DNA from 2 places in the Cryobacterium sp. TMT2-42-4 genome. Region 2 is predicted to be linked to the other one. Evidence: predicted binding sites of a transcription regulator. Region 2 holds the regulator's gene; the other holds the start of a gene.
The links. The regulator HrcA, encoded in region 2, represses chaperone genes, less so after heat shock. The targets are predictions, from matches to a motif close to TTNGCACTCGNNNNNNNCGAGTGCNAA.

Region 1 (7,546 bases), on a different contig from region 2:
GCTCAAGACCTCGGTCGCGCGCTGGGTCGAGCAGAGACGCGACGCGGATGAGCCGGTGCCGCTGGCCGACGTGGCCGCCAGTTTCCGAGAGGCGGTCGTCGACATCCTCCTGACCAAAGCCGTCGCTGCCTGCGTCGACCTCGGTGTGCCGAGGCTCCTGCTCGGGGGCGGCGTGATCGCCAACGCTCGGCTGCGTCAGGTGGCCCAGGAGCGCACGAACGCCGCCGGCATCGCCCTGCGCATCCCGCCTCTGTCGCTCTGCACCGACAACGGCGCCATGATCGCGGCCCTCGGGGCGCAGCTGATCATGGCCGGGCATGCGCCGTCGTCACTGGAGTTCGGGGCGGACTCCACTCTTCCGGTCTCCGAGATCCAAGTCTGAAACCCCCTCCCACCGGTATTTCGCCACCGGACGGGTATTCTGGCTTCGGCAGGCGACATTTGTTCGTGCGATCAACACCTTGTCCGACTGGGAGCCAGATCGGCAGCCCAGATGCACCATTCCCGAAGGAGCAATCGACATGACCGACCCCAACGAGCCGCCGGTTAGCCCGCCCATGTTCCAGCCGCCGGCGGCGCAGGCCGCTCCGGCCTACGCCCAGCCGGGCTACCCCCAGCCCTACGCGCCGCAGGGCCCGTCCGAGAAGTACAACGTGCTGTCCATCGTGTCGCTCGTGACCTCGGTGCTCGGGATCTCCCTGGTCGGCATCATCACCGGCCACATCGGTCTGAGTCAGATCGGGAAGACCGGAGAAAAGGGACGGGGACTCGCGATCGCCGGCCTCATTGTCGGCTACGCCGGCCTGGCGGCTCAGCTCCTGGCCGTCGTCCTGCTGATCCCGTTGATGATCGCGATCGCGAACGACCCGACCCTGCTCAATACCTACTGACCCGGTGGCCACGGGCAGAAACCCTGCGCGTCGATGGCCCGTGACCCGATATGCAACCAGCGACGCCACCCCGTCGTCCGGAAAGGAATGAATTCGCATGAGCGATTCCAACAACCCCAGCAACCCTGACGTGCCCCGCGTGCCTGACGTGCCGCAGGTGCCCGGCGTACCGCAGGTGCCCGACGTGCCACAGGTCCCCGATATCCCGCGCGACGAGCAGGGGGCGTCTGCCGCCCCGCCGGCGTACAACGGCCCGACCCCGCCGGCCTCCGTCCCGCCCTCCTACGGCGGCCCGACCCAGCCGCCCGGCTACGGCGCCCCGACGATGACCCAGGCACCTGCCTATGGCGACGCGTATTCGTCGCCCTACGGTGCGGTCGCCGCGAAGCAGCCGATTCTCAGCATCCTGGCGCTGGTCGCCGGCGTTATCGGCGTGCTCGGCTCGCCGATCGTGTTCCTCCCGATTGTGGGTGGCATCCTCGGACTATTCATCCCCGCCGCCGCGGTCGTCCTGGGCTTCCTCGGCAAGTCGAAGGAGCCGCAGGCGAGGGGCTTCTGGCTGACCGGGCTGATCACGGGGTTCATCGGCGTCGGGCTGGCACTGGTCAGTATCGTGATCTGGTCTGTCTTCTTCGCCACCATCCCTACCTCGTCGTACTGAGCGGAAGATAGCAGCGGGGATGGTTGGGGAGGAACGGGACTGGTCCCGCAACGATGACTTCCGGGTCGACCTCACCCGGCCTCCGGCGCCCGCTCCGGGGGAGCTGGACTACGCGTCGACCATCACAGCCCCCACCGAATGGGTGCCGTACGTCTACACCGACAGCGAGCTGAGCGCGCAGGCAGACCGGAGCGGGCTGTCCATCGCATCGCTCGTCTTCGGGCTGCTCGGGCTGCTGATCGCGGTCTTCGGCGTCTGGGGCGCGGCGCTCTCCCTGGCCGCGGTCGTGCTGGCCGTGATGGCCCGCCTGACCGAGCGCCGTGCCGGCACCGTGTGGGCCTACGGGCTGTGGACCGGGCTGGCGGGGCTGGTCCTCGCGGTCGGGTGGGTGTTGATCGTCACGCAGGTGCTGACGGTCGTGCCCGGCTGAGCCGCGCTGTCCTTCGCCGCTGGCCTTAGTCGAGTGGCGGAACCCGCTCCACCAGCAGAGCCACCCGGTGACCGGCGGCCCGGGTGAGCACGAGCGTCGCCGACTCGGGGCCCTTGAGCTTCAGTCGGGTGCGCAGGGTGGCCGGGTCGACGTCCACGCCGCGTTTCTTGATCTCGAGAGTGCCGATGCGGCGTTCCTGTAGGGCCAGCCGCAGCTTCTTCTCGTCGACGGGCAGCACCTCGAGCACCCGGAATGCGGTGGCGAAGGGCGTGCGGTGCAGGGTCTCGGAGGTGAGGTACGCGATCCCCTCGCTCAGCATCGACGCGTCGAGCGACCGGGCCAGGTCCCCGATCAGACGTGCACGGATGATCGCGCCGTCCGGTTCGTACAGGTAGTCGCCCAGCACTCCCACCGGGGCATCCGTACTGTCGTGGGGCGCGGTCAGTTCGTGAATCCCGGTTCGGCCGAGCAACAGGGCGGAGCGACGGATGCCGGCGCGTGCCAGTGCTCCGAACCACAGCCCCATCTCCACGAGCTTGCCGTCCACGGAGACCCACTGCGCCTCGGCCTCCGCGGGGATCAGCTCGCGGTCGTGGCCCGGCCCGAGCTTGACGCCGACGGGCATCCGCTCACTGAGACCGAAGACGAAATCGAGGTGGGGGGAGTAGTCCTCCGGCCGGGTCAGGCGCGAGGTGTTGGAGTGCCCGGCGGTGCGCCGGGCCGGGTCGAGCCAGGCGGCGTCGAAGCCAGCCAGGTCGATGTCTTCCGCGGACGAGTGCAGCACGCTCGCGTTCTCGAACGGAGCCAGGTTGTAGCTGGCGACGGTCGCGGTCACCTCGTCGGCGTCCACCCCCGTGACCGTGAGGTCCATGGCGGCCAGGGCCATGGCGTCGCCTCCGATGCCGCAGCCGAGGTCGACGACCCGGTCCAGGTACGCGCCCGCGAAGCGGCCGGCGTGCAGCGCCGCCACCCTCAACCGGGTGGCCTGCTCGAGGCCGGCCTCCGTAAACAGCATGCGGCCGGCGAACTCGCCGAACTTGGGCACGGCCCTGGCGCGGAGCCGGGACTGGCTGAGCACCGCGGTGACCAGGTCGGGGCTGTGTCCGGCCTTGCGGAGTTCGCTCACCACCCGCACGACGTCGGCGGCCGGGTCGTACGGCGGCAACGAGTCCAGCAGGCGCAAACCGCCCGGCGATAACAGCTCGACGAGCTCTGAGCGTTCCATCGTGCAAACCTATCAACACGGCGCATCTGGCACTCACGTTGCGTGAGTGCCAGATGCGCCCTAAACTCGTCTTAGCACTCTCGCTGTGAGTCTGCTAACTATGTCTTAGCTAAGAAAGAGGTCAACCGTGTCGGTCTCCATCAAGCCGCTCGAGGATCGCATCGTCATCAAGCAGGTCGACGCAGAGCAGACCACCGCATCAGGTCTGGTCATTCCTGACACCGCCAAGGAAAAGCCCCAGGAGGGCGAAGTTGTCGCAGTCGGCCCCGGCCGCATCGACGACAACGGCAACCGCATTCCACTCGACGTCGCCGTCGGCGACAAGGTGATCTACTCCAAGTACGGTGGAACCGAAGTCAAGTTCGGTGGCGAGGACCTCCTCGTCCTGTCGGCCCGCGACGTGCTCGCAGTCGTCGTTCGCTAGCCACACCCACGCAACGGTAGAATCCCGGATGGCCCTGGCCATCCGGGATTCGTCGTTAAGAAAGGTCCGCTGTGGCGCAAGACCCTCTTTCACCCGGGAAAATCCGCGCGGCCCGCCCGGCGCGGTCGGAGCAAAGCAAGGGACTGATCTACGCGGTCCTCGCCTACGCCCTCTGGGGCGCCCTGCCGCTCTACTTTCTGCTCCTCGCGCCCAGTGGTGCCTTCGAGATCGTGGCCTGGCGGGTTCTCTTCTCTCTGGTGTTCTGCGCACTGCTGATCACGGTCACGCGCAAGTGGAAGTCCTTCCTCGCGCTGCTGCGGAGGCCCCGCATCGTGTTCACGATGGGTCTGGCCGGCCTCCTGATCTTCGTCAACTGGCAGACCTACGTCTTCGCCGCCCTCAGCGGCCACGTGGTCGAGGCAGCCCTCGGCTACTTCATCAACCCGATCGTGACCGTGTTCCTCGGCGTCATTCTGCTGCGCGAGCGTCTGCGCCTGCTGCAGTGGGTAGCCGTGGGAATCAGCCTCGGGGCCGTCGTCGTGCTCACCGTCGGCTACGGCTCGCTGCCGTGGGTGTCACTCATCCTCGCGTTCTCGTTCGGCTTCTACGGTTTGATCAAGAAAAGGGTCGGCCGTGACGTCGATGCCGTCGCCGGACTCACCCTCGAAACGGTCTGGCTCGCACCCATCGCCGTGGTGCAGCTGATCGTGGTGGCCTCCGTCTCCGGTCTCACCTTCGGAAGCGTGTCCACCTGGCATACCGTGGGGCTGCTGGCAGCAGGTGTTGTGACCGCCGTGCCGCTGTTGTTCTTCGCCGCCGCGGCCCGGCGCCTGCCTCTGACCTACATGGGTCTGATCCAGTACTTCGCTCCGATCCTGCAGTTCCTGGTCGGCGTCTTCGTGCTGCTCGAGCCCATGCCTCCCGAGCGCTGGGTCGGTTTCGCACTGGTCTGGGTGGCGCTGGTCCTTCTCACGACCGACATGGTCCTCACCGGACGCGCGCCCCGGCGTGCGTCCCTTGAACCGGTCTGAGCCCCGCTACGCTCGGGGACGCACCTCGTACGTGAAAGGACACCGGATGCGCACTGCGTCGACTTCCCTGCCCGTCCACCTCGTCGGGGCGCTCGCCTGCGTGCTCCTGCTGTCCGGATGCAGGGCCGAGGTCGCGCCGCCCGTAGTCGAGCCCGCTGCCGCCGCGTCCGTCGTGGTGGCTCCGTCCGGTGACGGTACCGTGCGCCTCGGAACCCTGTTCCCCATGACGGGCCCGTCGGCGGCCAGTGGTGCGGCACAGGTGGCCGGCTCCGAACTGGCCGCCCGCGAGATCACCGAGCAGGGCCGCATTCTCGGCACTCCGATCGAGATCATCCACCGCGACTCCGCCGTCGACCCGGCGACGTCGCTGACCGACTTGTTGGCCCGTGGCGTCGACGTCGTGCTGTGGGACGCCACCGTTCCGATGCCGGGCGATCTGGCCGCCGCCGTCGCGGCGGCGCCGGTGGTACTGCTGTGGCTCGGCGACTTCGCAAACGGGGGCACGCCGCTGGCCGCCAGTGACGGCTTCGCTGCGCGCCTGCGCACCCTCGATCCAGGGCTGGTCGACACTGCCGGCGGCGGTGAAGCCTATGACGGAGTTGTCCTGAGCGCCCTGGCAGCAGCACGGGCCGGAGACGACGGTGCGGCGTCGATCAGGCCCGCTCTCGACCAGGTGAGTACCGGGGCGTTCGCCTGCGCATCCTGGGGAGAATGTGCGGCCGCGCTGGCCGATGCGCAACAGATCGCCTATCAGGGCGTCACCGGCCGCCGATCGTAACGATTTGGTCTGCGTTACACGGATGTAACCCGGTTGCCTTGTTTCGCGCGATTCCTGTCAATAATGTGACAGAACGGCAGTCAATCGACCGCTGTCATTTCTCATTCCTAGTCCCAAGGAGCAACATGAGCGTATTCGCGAAGGCCTCGGCCTCCCGCTCAGTTCGGGCAGTCGTCACTGGAGTCGCCCTCGTCGGCGTCAGTGCACTTCTGCTCACCGGCTGCAGCAGCAACACCGCTGAGCCGGCTGCATCGGAAGCCCCCGCCGCGAGCGGAGACGCCCAGGCCATCACGGCCGGCGACCGCGACCTGACCCTGAAGATCGGCACCATCCTTCCCCAGAGTGGTGCCCTGGCTTTCCTCGGCCCGCCCGAAGAAGCCGGCGTCGCCCTGGCCGTCAAGGACATCAACGACGCGAACCTCGGCTTGACCGTTGAGGCCATCTTCCGTGACTCCGGCGACACCACGACGGACACCGCGACCGGTTCGGTGACCGACCTTCTCTCGCAGAAGGTTTCCGCCATCATCGGCGCGGCATCCTCCGGCGTCTCCAAGACCGTGATCGACCAGATCACCGGCGCGGGCGTCGTGCAGTTCTCCCCGGCCAACACCTCGGCGGACTTCACGAAGTATGCCGACAAGGACCTCTACTGGCGCACCGCCCCGTCCGACCTGCTGCAGGGTGAAGTCCTGGGCACCCAGATCGCCGACGACGGCAACAGCACCCTCGGCCTGATCGTGCTCAACGACTCGTACGGCACCGGCCTGGCCGAGTCCACCACGACCGCCTTCGAGGCTGCGGGCGGCGAGGTCGTCGCCACGTCCCTGTTCAACGAGGGTGACTCCAACTTCGCCGCTCAGATCTCCGAAGTGACCGCCGCCAACCCCGACGCGATCGCCCTGATCACGTTCGACCAGGCCAAGGTCATCACCCCCGCACTGGTCGGCTCCGGCTTCCCCGGTGGCAACCTGTACTTCGTGGACGGCAACCTGTCCGACTACAGCAAGGACTTCGACGCCGGCATCATCACCGGTGCCAAGGGCACGCTGCCCGGCCTCGACGTGGGAACGCTCGGCGACTTCACCGATCGTCTCAAGGAGATCGACCCCACCCTGACCGACTTCAGCTACGCGGCAGAATCTTACGACGCCGTCATGCTCGTCGCGCTTGCGGCCTACGCGGCCAACGACGTCTCGGGTGAGGCCATCTCCAAGCACCTCCGCCAGGTCTCTGGGGGAACCGGCGACGGCACCACGGTCTCCGACTTCACCGCGGCGGCTAAGGCCCTCGCGGACGGCGACCAGGTCGACTACGACGGCTTCTCCGGCCCGGTCACGTTCGATGAGAACGGCGACCCGACCGAGGCAACCATCGGCGTCTACGAGTACCTCGAAGACAACACGTACAAGCGCATCAACTAGTCACGATTCGTCGCTGACCAGCATTCGATCTGGAAGGGCCCCGACTTCGGTCGGGGCCCTTCTTCGTTCGCCCGGTGACGGCCGTCACCCGGTGACGCCCCTCCCGGACACCAGCGGCGTCACCGGATCCGGAGCACCGGACACACGGAAGCGGCGCCCGAAGATCTCGGGCGCCGCTTCGTCGTGCGGGGCAGTCGGTGCGGGCGGCTCCGGCTAGTCGTCCTGGCCGAGGGTGCCGAGGTAGAGGCCGATCACCTTGGGATCGTTCAGCAGCTCGCGGCCGGTGCCCGTGTAGGCGTCACGGCCCTGATCGAGCACGTAACCGCGGTCGCAGATCTGCAGGCATCGGCGCGCATTCTGCTCCACCATGATCGTGGTCACGCCGGCCTTGTTGATCTCCTTGACACGCAGGAAAGCCTCGTCCTGGCGCACGGGGGAGAGGCCTGCGCTCGGCTCGTCGAGCAGCAGCACGTGCGGGCCCATCATCAGCGCCCGCGACATGGCCACCATCTGGCGTTCCCCGCCGGACAGCGATCCGGCGCGCTGCTGCAGACGCTTCCCGAGCTCCGGGAAGATCTCCGTGACGAACTCGAGGCGTTCGGTCAGGCCTTTCGGCTTCAGGAACATGCCCATCTCCAGGTTCTCCTGGATCGTGAGCGTGGGGAAGACGTTGTTCGTCTGGGGCA
Region 2 (7,546 bases):
GGTCGGCGTGACCACGTGCACGACGACCTTCAGGTCGCCCCGTCCGTTCCCGCGCAGGCGGCTGACGCCGCGGTCCTTGACCGTGATGATCTCGGCGCTCTGCGTGCCCGGCCTAAGCTCGACCTCGATGTCGCCGTCGAGCGCCTTGACGGTCGCGGACCTGCCGAGGATGGCATCCGTCATCGGCACCTCGAGGGTGCAGAGCAGGTCGTCGCCGTCACGGCTGAACACGTCGTGGTGGCGCACCTTCATCTCGAGGTAGAGGTCCCCGTTGGGACCGCCGGCCGGACCGGCCTCGCCGCTGCCGGGCATCTGCAGGCGCAGGCCCGTGTCGACCCCCGCCGGGATGTCGACGGGGACCGTGCGACGCGCTCGCACACGGCCCTGGCCCTGGCAGGTGACGCAGGGAGTGGCAATGATCGTACCGTAGCCGCGGCAGGAACCGCAGGGGCTGCTCGTCATGACATTGCCGAGCAGCGACCGCACGGCGCGCTGGATGGTGCCGGTGCCGTGGCAGATGTCGCAGGTGACGGGCGCGGTGCCCGGCTGGCAGCACGTGCCGTTGCAGGTCGCGCACGTGATGGCCGTGTCGACCTCGAGCTCCCGGTGCGTGCCGAAGATGATCTCATCGAGGTCGAGGTCGACCCGGATCAGGGCGTCCTGGCCGCGCTCTCGGCGCGACCGAGGCCCGCGGCTGGACCCCCCGCCGCCGAAGAAGGTCTCGAAGATGTCGCCGAAGTTGCCGAAGTTGCCGAAGTTGCCGTCGAAACCGGCAGCTCCGCCGCCCGAGCGGCCGTTGCCGCCACGGTCGTAGTTGTCGCGTTGCTTGACGTCGCTGAGCACGTCGTAGGCGTGCGTGACGGATTTGAAACGCTCGGATGCATCCGCGCCCGGGTTCACGTCGGGGTGCAGCTGCCGGGCCAGCCTGCGGTAGGCCTTCTTGATCTCGTCGGTCGAGGCGTCGCGGGCGACGCCGAGTACTTCGTAATGGTCAGCCAAAGCTGGCTCTCCTAGGTCTGTTCTGAAATGTGGTGTCCCGCCGGTTTCTGGGCCGAGGGGAACTGGTCAATTCTCGCCGAGAAGGCGTGAAAGGTAGCGGGCGACCGCGCGGACGGCCGCCATGTTGTTCGAGTAGTCCATCCGAGTGGGGCCGAGCACGCCGAGGCGCGCCAGGTTGCCGCCCTGCGAGGAGTAGCCGCTGGTGAGAACGGACGTCTCGGCCAGACCGAACGGGGCATTCTCCCGGCCGATACTGACGGACACGCCGTGCTGGTCGGAGGCCATCTCGCCGAACAGCCGCAGAAGCACGACCTGTTCCTCAATGGCCTCGAGCACCGGGAAAATGCTGCCGGTGAAGTCTTCCTCAGTGCGCACGAGGTTGGCGGCGCCGGCCATCACGAGCCGGTCCTGCCTGTTCGCGCCGACCTGGTCGCGCAGGGTGCCGGTGATCAGATCCACCGCCTCCTGTTGCTCGAGCGGGCCGAGGCCGGAGCCGGCGGTGAGGGAGCTGCCGGTGAGGGTGCTGGCGGCCTCGCTCATGCCGAGCCCGACCAGGGCAGAATTCAACCGGGTGCGCAGGTCGATCAGAACGGGTTCAGCCAGTGGCCGGGGCAGGTCGACGACGCGTTGCTCGACCCGTCCGGCATCCGTGATCAGAACCGACAGGAGGCGAGTCTCGGACAGGGGCACCAGTTCGATGTGGCGCACCTTCGCGCGGGACAGCGACGGATACTGCACCAGGGCGACCTGATGGGTGAGCTGCGAGAGCAGCCGCACGCTGCGGGCCAGCACCTCGTCGAGGTCGGCCGACTGACCGAGGAACGTCTCGATGGCTTGGCGCTGCGCCGCCGAGAGCGGGCGCAGATCGGCGAGGTGGTCGACGAACAGGCGGTAGCCCTTGTCGGTGGGGATGCGGCCCGACGAGGTGTGCGGAGCCGCGATCAACTCTTCCTCTTCGAGCAGGGCCATGTCGTTGCGGATCGTGGCCGCCGACACCCCGAAGGAATGCCGGTCGACGATAGATTTAGAACCGACGGGTTCGCGGGAGGCGACGTAGTCCTGAACGATCACACGCAGGACTTCGAGACTGCGATCGGACACCATGGCGCTCGCCTCCTCCCAGCGTCGCGAGTGCAGCACCGATTGGCACTCGCGGTATGTGACTGCCAATCATACCGCGACCGGCTGGGCTTACCCATTGCTCCCCAATGTTAGGGCGCAGTAACTTAGGCATGTAGCACCTCTTCCCCGGTGCACTGAAAGGCATGATCATGAGTAATTTCACTGGTCCCGGACCCGATGATCCGTACCAGGGCCAACGGCCACCGCAACCGCCCTACCAGCCTGCCGCCCCCGGACCGTCGGCACCCCTGACGCAGGCGGATGACCGCCAGTGGGCGTCCCTCGCTCATCTGGGCGGGATCCTCATGTTCGTGCCGTCCCTGGTGCTGTGGCTGCTGTTCAAGGACCGCGGACCTCTGACCAGCGTCGAGGCGAAGGAAGCGATCAACTTTCAGATCACGCTTCTGATCGGCTATTTCGCGATCAACTTTTTTGCGACGGTCATCGGCTTCCTCACGTTCGGCATCGGCGGCGTCATCGGCGGTCTCGCCTGGGTGCTGTACATCCTCGGTGTTGTCTTCTCGGTGCTCGGCTACCTCCAGGCGAAGGACGGCCACCACTACCGGTACCCGTTCGCTGTGCGCCTGATCAAGTAGCCCGGCGCACTCGGTTTTTCTTTAGAAGGAGCACCAATGACCAATTCCACCCCACCGCCGCCCGCCAACCCGTACCAGGCTCCCACCCCGATGAACCCGGCCGACGAAAAACTGTGGGCCACCCTCGTGCACGTCGGCGGCATTCTGTTCTATTTCGTGCCGGCTCTGATCGGCTACATCGTGCTCAAGGACCGCGGCCCGTTCATCCGGGCGCACACTGCGACCGCACTGAACTTCCAGCTCACGCTCCTGATCGCCTACGCGGTCGGCGGCGCCCTGACGATCATCCTCGTCGGCTACCTCGTACTCCTGGCTGCCTTCGTTCTGATGGTCGTGTTCGGCATCATGGCCGCTTTAGCCGCGAACCGGGGGGAGTACTACACGTATCCGCTGTCGATCAAGTTCGTGAACTGAGTTCAGTCGGCGAGCAGGCGGCGTACGACGGCATCCGCCAGTAGGCGTCCTCTGAGGGTCAGTTCGATCGAACCGCAGAGGGCGGCTTTCGCGTCGATGAGTTCGTCGGAGATGAGTCCGGCCACCTCGTGGCGCCCGAGCGGGCTGAGCGAGTCGATGACGACGCCCTCGCGGATTCGGGTCAGCAGGAGCACCCGCTCCACCTCCTGAGTGGCCGCATCGAGGGTCTCCCGCCCGGCGGCCGGTGAGTCGCCGGCGCGAATCCGATCCCCGTAGGCCGACGGATGCTTGACGTTCCACCAGCGCACCCCACCGATGTGGCTGTGGGCTCCGGGCCCCACACCCCACCAGTCCTGGCTGCGCCAGTAGGCGAGGTTGTGGCGCGAGCGGTGCGCGTCATCCGTCGCCCAGTTGCTGACCTCGTACCAGCCGTAGCCGGCCGAGGACAGTAGGTCGTCGGCCAGCTCGTAGAACTCGGCCTGAACGTCGTCGTCGACAGGGGCCAGTTCGCCGCGCTTGATCTGGCGGGCCAGCTTGGTGCCCTCCTCAACGATAAGCGAGTAGGCGCTGACGTGGGTGGGAGCCTGCCGGATGGCGTGCTCGAGGCTGGTGCGCCAATCGCTGAGGGTCTCCCCCGGTGTGCCGTAGATCAGGTCGAGGGACACGTCGAGGCCGGCCTCGCGCGCCCACTGGACCACGAGCGGCACCCGCTCGGGGTCGTGGGTGCGCTCGAGGGTGGCCAGGACGCTCGGCACCGCGGACTGCATGCCGAAGGACACCCGGGTGAAGCCGGACCCGGCGAGGCGGCCGAGATAGGCGGCGTCGACGGAGTCGGGGTTCGCCTCGGTGGTCACCTCGGCGCCGGGTGCGATCCCCCAGGTGGAGCGCACGGCCTCCAGCATCCGCACCAGGTCGTCGGCCGGGAGCAGGGTGGGGGTGCCGCCGCCGAAGAAGACGGTCGCCGCCTGGCGGGCCGGCACGCCCGACTGAGTCAGGATCCGGCCGGCCGACTGGACCTCGGTGATCGCCTGACCGGCATAGTCATGCTGGCTTGCGCCGCGCAACTCGGTGGCGGTATAGGTGTTGAAGTCGCAGTAGCCGCAGCGGACCCGGCAGAACGGCACGTGCAGGTAGACGCCGAAATCGCGCTGGGCTGCTCCCACGGCGGCCGAGGCCGGCAGCAGGCCGTCGCGGGGCGCGGGGTCGCCGACGGGAAGGGCACTGCCCATGCGGTTAGACCGCGCCGATCGGATGCAGCGCGCGTAGGTACCGTGCGGTGATTTTTGCCTGTTGCCGCCGCACGAACGGCCAGCCCAGCCGGTAGAACCAGGTGCTGGGGCGGGAGAAGGCGCGGATGGTGAGCCAGACCGAGTCGTCCTCGCGTCTGTCGATGATGAACGATTCCTCGCCGCTGGCCGGGTGCCCGGCCATAGTGCCGTAGGCGAAGCCGAGGCGGTCGGGTTCGTCGATCACGTAGACCACGCGCACGGGGGCGTCGATGGTTAAGGGGCCTAACTTGGTCGTTAGGTGCGCGGACATGCCGTTGACGATGTAGGGCGTGCCGTCCGCGGCGAAGACGGCCTCGTCCGGCTCTGACTTCTGGTCGCGGGCGGCCTGGCCGTCGGCGTCGAAGACGAGTCCCGTGTACTGCTGGCCGGTGCCGTCCAGCAGGTCGGTGACGGTCATCCCGCTCCCCCGCTGCACGCCCCAGGTCATCAGCGACTTCGAGGCCAGCTGGAAGCGCTCCTCACCGCTGCCGAGGCGCACGGTGCGTTCGAGGGGCCGGTAGCCCTTGGGTGGGAACCGGAGCAGGTCCGGGGCGAGGGTGCCGCCGATGGACGCGTAGGTGACGGCGGTATCGGTGAAGGTGGCGCGGCGCATCCGTCTACTTCTTCTTCGGGGGCTCGTCACCGGACAGGGCGGCGATGAACGCCTCCTGGGGAACCTCGACCCGGCCGACCATCTTCATGCGCTTCTTTCCCTCCTTCTGCTTCTCCAGCAGCTTGCGCTTGCGGGAGATGTCGCCGCCGTAGCACTTGGCGAGAACATCCTTGCGGATGGCACTGATGGACTCGCGGGCGATGATGCGGGCGCCGATCGCGGCCTGGATGGGCACGTCGAACTGCTGGCGCGGGATGAGCTTGCGCAGTCTTCCCGTCATCAGCACGCCGTAGTCGTAGGCCTTGTCGCGGTGCACAATCGCGCTGAACGCGTCGACCTGTTCGCCCTGCAGCAGGATGTCGACCTTGACCAGGTCGGCCTCCTGAGAGCCGATGGGTTCATAGTCGAGCGAGCCGTAGCCGGCCGTGCGGCTCTTGAGATTGTCGAAGAAGTCGAACACGATCTCACCGAGCGGCATCGTGTAGCGGATCTCGACCCGGTCTTCGCCGAGGTAGTCCATGCCGAGCAGGGTGCCGCGGCGGCTCTGGCAGAGTTCCATGATCACGCCGACGTAGTCCTTGGGTGCGAGGATGGCCGCCTTCACGATCGGCTCCTCGACCTTGGCGATCTTCCCGTTCGGGAACTCGCTCGGGTTGGTGACCGTGACGGACTTCTTGTCGTCGGTGGTGACCTCGTAGATCACGCTGGGCGCCGTGGTGATCAGGTCGAGGCCGAACTCCCGGTCGAGCCGCTCGGTGATGATTTCCAGGTGCAGCAACCCGAGGAAACCACAGCGGAAACCGAAACCGAGGGCGACGGATGTCTCGGGCTCGTACACGAGGGACGCGTCGGAGAGCTTGAGCTTGTCGAGGGCCTCGCGGAGGGCCGGGTAGTCGCTGCCGTCGATCGGGTAGAGGCCCGAGAAGACCATGGGCTTCGGCTCGGTGTAGCCCGGCAGGGCGACGGTGGCGGGGCGGAGCGCGGTGGTCACCGTATCGCCGACCTTCGACTGGCGCACATCCTTCACGCCCGTGATCAGGTAGCCGACCTCGCCGACGCCGAGGCCCTTGCTGGTGGTGGGCTCGGGCGAGGTGACGCCGATCTCGAGGATCTCGTGCGTGGCACGGGTCGACATCATCTGGATCTTCTCGCGCGGGCCCAGCTTGCCGTCGATCATGCGCACATAGGTGACGACGCCGCGGTAGCTGTCGTAGACCGAGTCGAAGATCATCGCGCGGGCCGGGGCGGCCGGGTCGCCGACCGGGGCAGGGATGAGGCGGGTGGCGCGGTCGAGGAGTTCGGCGACGCCGACGCCGGTCTTGCCGGAGACCCGGAGCACGTCGTCGGGACTGCCACCGATCAGGCTGGCGAGCTCCTTCGCGTACTTGTCGGGGTCGGCGGCCGGCAGGTCGATCTTGTTCAGCACCGGGATGATGGTGAGGTCGTTCTCCAGCGCAAGGTAAAGGTTGGCGAGGGTCTGCGCCTCAATCCCTTGGGCGGCGTCGACGAGGAGGATTGCTCCCTCGCACGCGGCCAGGCTGCGAGACACCTCGTAGGTGAAGTCCACGTGGCCGGGGGTGTCGATCATGTTCAGGGCGTAGGTCTGCCCGTCGAGTTCCCACGGCATCCGCACGGCCTGGCTTTTGATGGTGATGCCGCGCTCGCGCTCGATGTCCATCCGGTCAAGGTATTGGGCGCGCATCGAACGGTCGTCGACGACGCCGGTGATCTGCAGCATCCGGTCGGCCAGCGTGGACTTGCCGTGGTCGATGTGAGCGATGATGCAGAAGTTGCGGATGAACTCGGGCGGGGTGGCGGCCGGTTCAAGCGCCGTGAGGGGTCTCGGTGACATGGTCTGGCAATTCTCCCATAGGTGGCTGGGTCCCGGTTTCGCCGCTGCCCCGCATCGTTCCAGGCTTGCGCTCGGGCACGGGCCGCGCCCGGCGGCTCGCAGCGAACCACTGCCGTGAACCACCTCGACGCAGATTCTCCCGAAAGCGAGCTTTTTCGACCAGTTTGGGAGCGTGTCGGCCAGAATCTCCGTCGAATTCGTTCGGGCTCGGGGCAGGGTCGGGGCGCGCAGTGAATGCCCGAACCGCGGAGGCGCTGCTGCAGAGGCGGCGGTGTGCCGTGGCTCTTCGGCGGGTAGTGTGGCCAACTCAGGAGATCCGACCGGGCAGGGCCCGACATCCGCACCGGTTCCGCACTGGTCCGCGGTGGCCCGGCCACCCGTGCGTTGGATGTCCTGAGTTGGCCACAGACGCAGCGCCCGGCCGAGCGCTCAGCCACGGAAGAGCCAAAAAAAGTCACCGCGAACCGGGTGCTGTCACTGTTGTCCTGGTGCGGCCAGCCCCTGGTGTCTATCATCGGCATCGGCAGCGCCGTCACCCTCCAGTGCGGCTGCTCACCAGGAGGAATGAATGACACCCGCCGTCCCGGTCCTTTTCGTGCATGGGATCCGCACGTCGGGCACCATGTGGCGGCGACAGCTGTCCATGCTGGGCGAGGCCGGGCATCCGGCACTCGCGATCGAT

Region 1: a site for HrcA is predicted at 3,233-3,259, ahead of groES (co-chaperone GroES). Genes of this name have one in related genera too.

Annotation. Positions count from the first base shown of each region.
Region 1 is NZ_SOFT01000027.1:94,701-102,246, reverse strand. Features, by position in the region: gene tsaD (tRNA (adenosine(37)-N6)-threonylcarbamoyltransferase complex transferase subunit TsaD) at 1-382, shown strand, start outside; gene E3O18_RS16115 (DUF4190 domain-containing protein) at 522-890, shown strand; gene E3O18_RS09705 (DUF4190 domain-containing protein) at 988-1,551, shown strand; gene E3O18_RS09700 (DUF4190 domain-containing protein) at 1,571-1,981, shown strand; gene E3O18_RS09695 (methyltransferase domain-containing protein) at 2,007-3,206, opposite strand; gene groES (co-chaperone GroES) at 3,334-3,630, shown strand; gene rarD (EamA family transporter RarD) at 3,732-4,661, shown strand; gene E3O18_RS09680 (ABC transporter substrate-binding protein) at 4,708-5,439, shown strand; gene E3O18_RS09675 (ABC transporter substrate-binding protein) at 5,565-6,860, shown strand; gene E3O18_RS09670 (ABC transporter ATP-binding protein) at 7,074-7,546, opposite strand, start outside.
Region 2 is NZ_SOFT01000035.1:29,084-36,629, forward strand. Features, by position in the region: gene dnaJ (molecular chaperone DnaJ) at 1-999, opposite strand, end outside; gene hrcA (heat-inducible transcriptional repressor HrcA) at 1,066-2,103, opposite strand; gene E3O18_RS11855 (DUF4870 domain-containing protein) at 2,271-2,717, shown strand; gene E3O18_RS11860 (DUF4870 domain-containing protein) at 2,754-3,131, shown strand; gene hemW (radical SAM family heme chaperone HemW) at 3,134-4,360, opposite strand; gene E3O18_RS11870 (DUF1990 domain-containing protein) at 4,365-5,012, opposite strand; gene lepA (translation elongation factor 4) at 5,017-6,864, opposite strand; gene E3O18_RS11880 (alpha/beta fold hydrolase) at 7,433-7,546, shown strand, end outside.